Linked DNA regions of Catalinimonas alkaloidigena. The protein of the gene in region 1 interacts with the protein of each later gene in a pairwise test. Links are inferred from orthologs where the notes say so. Each region holds a gene or a part of one and is shown on either strand. Other genes may lie near its edges.

Region 1 (3,287 bases):
GGAAACCAACGAAATGGGCGAAGAGGTAGATCCCCGCGAAGAACTTACCCGACGCCTGCTCGAGTACCGTAAATATAAGTCGGTAATGGCGGAGTTTTCGGAGCGAGAAGCGCAGCAAGCCTTACGTGAGACGCGTGGCAACGCATCCGACGAAATTGAGCGGGCACTGCAAGCCATTGATGCTGAGGCCGAATGGCAACATTTAAATTTGTATCAACTGATGCGGGTCTATCACCGCACCATGCGGCGCTACGACGAAAGCCAGCAGCAGAATGTCCATGTGGTAAAACAATACGAGTATACCATTGAGGGACAAAAAACTAAGATTATGGATAAAATCGGACGGCAACCGGTCCTGACGTTTACGCAGCTTCTGGAAGAGTACAAGTCGCGACTGGCCACGGTCTTTAATTTTCTGGCCATCCTGGAGCTGTTGCAGACCGGCCACGTGATGATTCAACTCGAAGCGGGCTACAACAACTTTTTAATTTTGAAAGCGGCCTGATCCCGCTCTCCACCATGGATCAGAATCAGAAGCAACTTCTGGAACGACTCAGTCCCACGCGTATTTTGTTACCGATGTTAATCGGCATCGGCGTGACGATCTACCTTTTTGTCTCCAAATATACCTGGAACGACCTCAGCTTTTTGCTGCGCGCCAACGGAGGCTGGATCTTGGCGTCGTTGGTGGTGCTGGTGATCCGCGACACGGGTTACATCTACCGGATTCGGCACTTGACCGGCAAAGACCTTTCGTGGAACAGCAGTTTTTACAGCATCATGCTGTGGGAGTTTGCCTCGGCAGTTACGCCTTCGGCCGTGGGGGGAACAGCCGTAGCGGTATTTATTCTGATGAAAGAGGGGCTGACGTTCGGGCGTTCGCTGGCCTATGTGATGCTGACGGCCGTGCTCGACAATGCCTTCTTCATTTTTGCTTCTGGACTGGCCCTGGTCTTTCTCCCCACGCAGATCTTCCCCGACATCTCCGAGTTCAGCTTCCAGATCGGGCGTAGCTTTCAGTATTTCTTTCTGATTAGCCTGAGTCTGATTGCTCTTTACACCTTCGTGATGGCCTTTGCGCTGTTTGTGCGGCCGCGCGGCTTCAAGTGGTTTTTGTTGCGCCTTACGGCCTGGCGTCCGTTGCGTCGGTGGCGGCAGGCGGCTTACATCCAGGGAAATGAAATCCTGATTGCCTCGAAGGAACTGAAGGGCAAAGACGTCGGCTACTGGACGAAAGCCATCGGCTCGACGTTGTTCGTCTGGTCGGCGCGGTACCTGATGCTCAACTGTCTTATTGCGGCGTTCACGCCCGTAACTGGTCCCGAGCACGTACTGATTTTCTTCCGTCAGGTCGTGATGTGGGTCATCATGCTGATTTCGGTGACTCCGGGGGCGGCTGGCCTTGCCGAAATCGCCTTCGATGCGTTTTTCAAACAGTTTCTGGGCAACTTCAGCACGGCTGTGGCACTGTTCTGGCGAATGTTCACGTACTATCCTTACCTATTGATTGGTGCTTTGCTCCTGCCCCGCTGGGTGCGGCGCGTCTTCTTCAAAGGCACAAAAAAGCCCTCTTCGGGGAAAGAGGGCTAATCCTAATATCGCGTTTCGTTTAGACGATCTCTGTTTCGGAGAAGAAGAATTTTCCTTCGAGGGCAGCGTTCTCGTCGGAGTCGGAACCGTGCACGGCGTTCGCTTCGATCGATTTCGCAAATTTCTTGCGGATGGTGCCTTCGTCGGCTTTGGCAGGGTCGGTTGCTCCAATCAATTTCCGGAAATCGGCGACAGCATTGTCTTTCTCCAGAATCATGGCGAAGATCGGACCGGACGACATGTAATTGCACAAGTCCTGATAGAACGGGCGCTCTTTGTGGACGCTGTAGAAATCTCCCGCCTGTTCGGCGCTCAGTTTCAGCAGACGCGCCGCTTTAACTTTGAATCCTGCCGCTTCAATCATTTGGATGATCGAACCACTGTGGCCGTCGGCATAGGCGTCGGGCTTGATCATCGTGAAAGTTCTATTTGTGGTCATAGTTCAGTGTAGTTTGAGGCAAAAATAGAGGGATCGAAGAATATAGCTTTCAGATATTTCAATTTTTCGACGCAGGAGGACAGCCGCTGCTTACTTTTGCAACATGCAGGAAGACACGCGCACGCACCTCTATCTGGTTCCTACGCCCATCGGGAATCTGGAAGACATTACCCTGCGTGCCATTCGGATTCTGAAAGAAGTCGATGGTATTTTGGCGGAAGATACCCGCACCACGGGCCATCTGCTGCGCCATCTGGACATCTCGCAATCGGTGCGCAGTTTTCATATCCACAACGAACATCGGACAGTAGCCGCGATTGTGGAACGCCTGAAGGCGGGCGAAGTGCTGGCTCTGGTCTCTGACGCCGGCACGCCCGGCATCTCTGATCCTGGATTTTTGCTGGTGCGGGCCTGTCTGGAAGCAGGCCTGCAAGTCGAGTGCCTGCCGGGGCCCACGGCGCTGATTCCGGCGCTGGTAAAATCGGGCCTGCCCACCGATCGTTTTGCGTTCGAAGGCTTCCTTCCTCACAAAAAAGGCCGAAGTACCCGGCTGAAAGCGTTAGCCGAAGAATCGCGCACGTTGGTATTCTACGAATCCCCGCACCGCGTTTTGCGTACGTTGCAGGAGCTGGCCGACGTGTTGGGCGCAGAGCGACTGGCCGCAGTTTCGCGTGAGCTGACCAAGGTTTACGAAGAAACGCGGCGCGGCACCCTACAGGAACTGCATACGTGGTTCACCCAACATCCGCCGAAAGGCGAATTTGTGCTGGTAGTACAGGGAAAGTTCTGATATACAATCCACTAAAGACTCTAAAAAAAGCATGCAAGTAGACCTCGCGAAGTTGTGTCCTCAGGTAGTTGAGTTGAGCCGGAAAGCCGGTGCCTTCATTCGTAAGGAGCGGCAACGTTTCAATACGGATGCGGTAGAACTGAAAGGAAAAAACGACCTGGTTTCGTACGTAGATAAAGAAAGCGAAATTCTGTTGGTCAAGGGCTTGCGTGAGATCTTGCCGGAGGCAGGCTTTATTACCGAAGAAGGAACGACCGGCGAGAACCCGGAATCGTACGAGCAGCTGGAGGGGTATCATTGGATCATAGACCCGGTCGATGGCACCACCAACTTTGTGCACAGCCTTCCCCCCTATTCCGTGAGCATCGGGTTGACGTGGGGACGCACGCCCGTACTGGGAGTGGTGTACGAAGTAACGGCCGATGAGTGCTTCTATGCCTGGAAAGATGGCGGCGCTTACTGCAATGG
Region 2 (3,070 bases), on another replicon or contig:
GACTGCAGCTCCCGTCCCTGAAGCCGTTCAAGGGGCCGTGGTATTTTCGGTTCCTTGCGACCTGTACAGCAGCATCGTGCGCCTGCACCACCCCCACAACGTGTTGTACCGCCGCCGCTTTCTGCAGAAGCTCAAACAGAAAATGGTGCGCAAAGCGCTTCAGTTTCCTGACCAGGTCAACATACGTAACCTGGACCTGATTCAGGACTTTCCTTCGTTCATCGAGCGGTTTATGGGGCCGCTGCACGGCTATCGGGACCTCGCACGGTTTTACCACGAAGCCAGCGCCGTCCACTACCTGGCGGGCATCCGGCGGCCGACGCTGTTGGTCAATGCGCAAAACGATCCCATGCTGGCGGGCAAATGTTTCCCGGTCGCCGAAGCCCGCGACCACACTTTCCTACACCTGGAAATGCCGCTGACCGGCGGCCACGTCGGTTTCACACGCTACGGCTTTCGTCTTAACTGGGCTGAACAACGCGCGCTGGAGTTTGTTGAGTCATTGGGCCTGACGTCCTAGCCTGCCATTTCACCACAACACGATGTTTCCCCGACTCCCCCGTTCATTTTATACCCGCGATGATGTAGTGCAGCTTGCCCGCGAGCTGCTGGGCAAGTACGTCTTCACCCGTTTTGGCGGGGAGCTGACAGGCGGGAGGATTGTGGAAACGGAGGCGTACCATGGCCGCGACGACATCGCGACACAGAAGCATCTGGCCAAGGGACATGCGCGCACGCAGTTGCTGTACCGGGAAGGTGGGTTGCTGTACATCTACGCCGTCTACCGCATTCATCATTTGTTCAACATTGTGACGAATCGCGAAGGATTGGCCGACACGGTCCTGATCCGGGCCCTTCAACCGACCGACGGCGTAGCGACGATGCTGCAACGGCGGCAGATGACCGAGGTGAAACGCAACCTGACGGCCGGCCCGGGCGTGATGACCCAGTCATTGGGGCTCTCCAAGGCGCATTTCGGAACCGATCTGGTTACCAGCCCTGACGTCTGGCTGGAAGACCGCCACGCGTCGGTACCGGACGCACAAATCGTAGCCGGACCTCGTGTCGGTATACCTTATGCTGAAGAACACATCGACCTGCCGTGGCGCTTTTCAGTACGCGATAGTCCCTGGGTCAGCCCCGCCAAAGGCGGCACGCGTTAGGTCTTTTTTGCCCGCAACGGCCAATGCACAAACGGACCTACCAATCGATTTCCGCTTTGCCGTGCTGACGCAGGTATTCGTTGGCCTGGACAAAATGGCGATTGCCGAAAAAACCCCGGTCGGCGGCAAAGGGCGACGGGTGCGCCGACTGGAGTACCAGATGCTTTTTCCCGTCGATCACGGCGCCTTTTTTCTGTGCATATGCCCCCCAGAGCATAAACACCAGGTGCTCTTTTTGCTCGGAAAGGGTTTTGATCACCGCATCGGTAAAAATCTCCCAGCCCTTTTTCTGATGCGATCCGGCCTGGCGTGCGCGCACCGTCAGCGTGGCGTTCAGCAGAAGGACACCTTGGTCGGCCCACCGTTCCAGATTACCCGATTTCGGTACTGGCTTGCCCGTCTCCTGCTCAATTTCCTTGAAAATATTGATCAGCGAAGGCGGCTTGGTGACCCCGTCGGCGACCGAGAAGGCCAATCCGTTGGCCTGGTTGGGGCCATGGTACGGGTCTTGTCCCAGAATCACCACCTTCACCTCGTCGAAGGCACAATGGTCGAAAGCGTTGAAAATCAGATTGCCCGGCGGATACACGGTGGTCGTTTTGTATTCTTGCTTGACGAACGAAACCAGTTCGCGGAAGTAAGGCTTCTCAAATTCCGGTTGCAGATGGTCTTTCCAGGAAGGGGCAATTTTTACATCCATAGGTAATTTTTTTAGCGTAAGGAAGCTTGCGGTTATTAGGTGTTAGGGTTGACAACCCAAAACTTATCTTTAATTTTAGACGTTTCCTGCTGTATACGTAAAACTTTCCACATTATGGTCACTCAAACTACGCAAGGCGTCCGGGTAAGTGTTGTGACCGAATACCAGCCTGAGTATTCTAATCCGATACAAGCTCATTTTGTTTTCACATACAAGATTACCATCGAAAACTGTAGCGACCACACCATCAAGCTCCTGCGGCGGCACTGGTTCATTCACGATGCGCACAACCTGACGGCCCGTGAGGTGAAAGGGGATGGCGTGGTGGGCCAGCAACCAACGCTGGAACCCGGTCAGACGCACGAATACGTATCGGGATGTAATCTAAAATCGGGGCTGGGCAAAATGTACGGCACCTACGAGATGGAACGCATCATGGACGGCCACCTGTTCGAAGTGCAGATCCCCGAGTTTACGATGGTGTCTCCTTACCGGCTGAACTAGCGTCCCCGTTGTCCATTTCGCAGGTTCTAGGCACGCTTTACCGCTACGCCCGTTTCCGACAGCACGCCGGTGACGCCCACAGCATTCATTCGCCGTTTGTTTTTCATTTGTACACGGAAGTGTTGCGGCCCGACAAGCAGTATTATGCGTTTGAGGGCATTGAGCAGCACCGGCAGCGTTTGCTGCGCGACACCCGCTCGCTGGAGATCACCGATTTCGGGGCGGGTGCCGCACGTTCCCGTCAGCGCACGGTGCAGGAACTGGCTCGCCGGTCGGCGCAACGCCCCCAACGCGCCCAACTGCTGTTTCGGCTGGTAGAATTTCTGCGCCCCGCTTATCTGGTCGAGCTCGGCACGTCCTTGGGCCTCACCACGGCGTATCTGGCGGCACCGAATCCCCAGGCATCTGTCGTAACGCTGGAAGGATGCCCGGCCACGGCGGCCCTGGCGCGTGAAACGCTACGCGATACCCAGGCACAGCTTGTGGTAGGTCCGCTGGAAGAGACCCTCGCTCCTGCCCTGGCCCGCCTACCGCACGTCGATTTCGTGTACTTCGACGCAAACCACCGCCGGGAGCCCACCCTCCGCTACTTTCGTCAGTGCCTTGCCAAAGCGCACGAAGCAACCTGTTTTGTGTTCGACGACATTCACTGGTCACGCGAAATGGAACAGGCCTGGCAGGAGATTCAGGCGCATCCGGACGT

What was found.
Region 2: the proteins of BLR44_RS10015 (region 1) and ung interact in binary tests that used the Escherichia coli proteins (3 or more experiments, as listed by UniProt). The link is inferred for Catalinimonas alkaloidigena from one-to-one orthologs.

What each region holds. Positions count from the first base shown.
Region 1 is NZ_FNFO01000003.1:662,488-665,774, reverse strand. What follows is about bases 320-3,285. They hold BLR44_RS10015 (nucleoside-diphosphate kinase), read right to left. Parts: upstream 2,030-3,285; coding sequence 1,610-2,029; downstream 320-1,609. Other genes in these bases: BLR44_RS10005 (inositol monophosphatase family protein), read left to right, coding at 2,851-3,285; rsmI (16S rRNA (cytidine(1402)-2'-O)-methyltransferase), read left to right, coding at 2,133-2,819; BLR44_RS10020 (lysylphosphatidylglycerol synthase transmembrane domain-containing protein), read left to right, coding at 520-1,590; BLR44_RS10025 (segregation and condensation protein A), read left to right, coding at 320-505. In the rest of the region: more of BLR44_RS10025, read left to right, coding at 1-319; more of BLR44_RS10005, read left to right, coding at 3,286-3,287. UniProt on the Escherichia coli protein: Major role in the synthesis of nucleoside triphosphates other than ATP. The ATP gamma phosphate is transferred to the NDP beta phosphate via a ping-pong mechanism, using a phosphorylated active-site intermediate.
Region 2 is NZ_FNFO01000005.1:109,997-113,066, forward strand. Bases 33-2,781 are described here. They hold ung (uracil-DNA glycosylase), read right to left. Parts: upstream 1,864-2,781; coding sequence 1,201-1,863; downstream 33-1,200. Other genes in these bases: BLR44_RS14250 (YheT family hydrolase), read left to right, coding at 33-520; BLR44_RS14255 (DNA-3-methyladenine glycosylase), read left to right, coding at 543-1,163; apaG (Co2+/Mg2+ efflux protein ApaG), read left to right, coding at 1,978-2,367; BLR44_RS14270 (O-methyltransferase), read left to right, coding at 2,376-2,781. In the rest of the region: more of BLR44_RS14250, read left to right, coding at 1-32; more of BLR44_RS14270, read left to right, coding at 2,782-3,070. UniProt on the Escherichia coli protein: Excises uracil residues from the DNA which can arise as a result of misincorporation of dUMP residues by DNA polymerase or due to deamination of cytosine.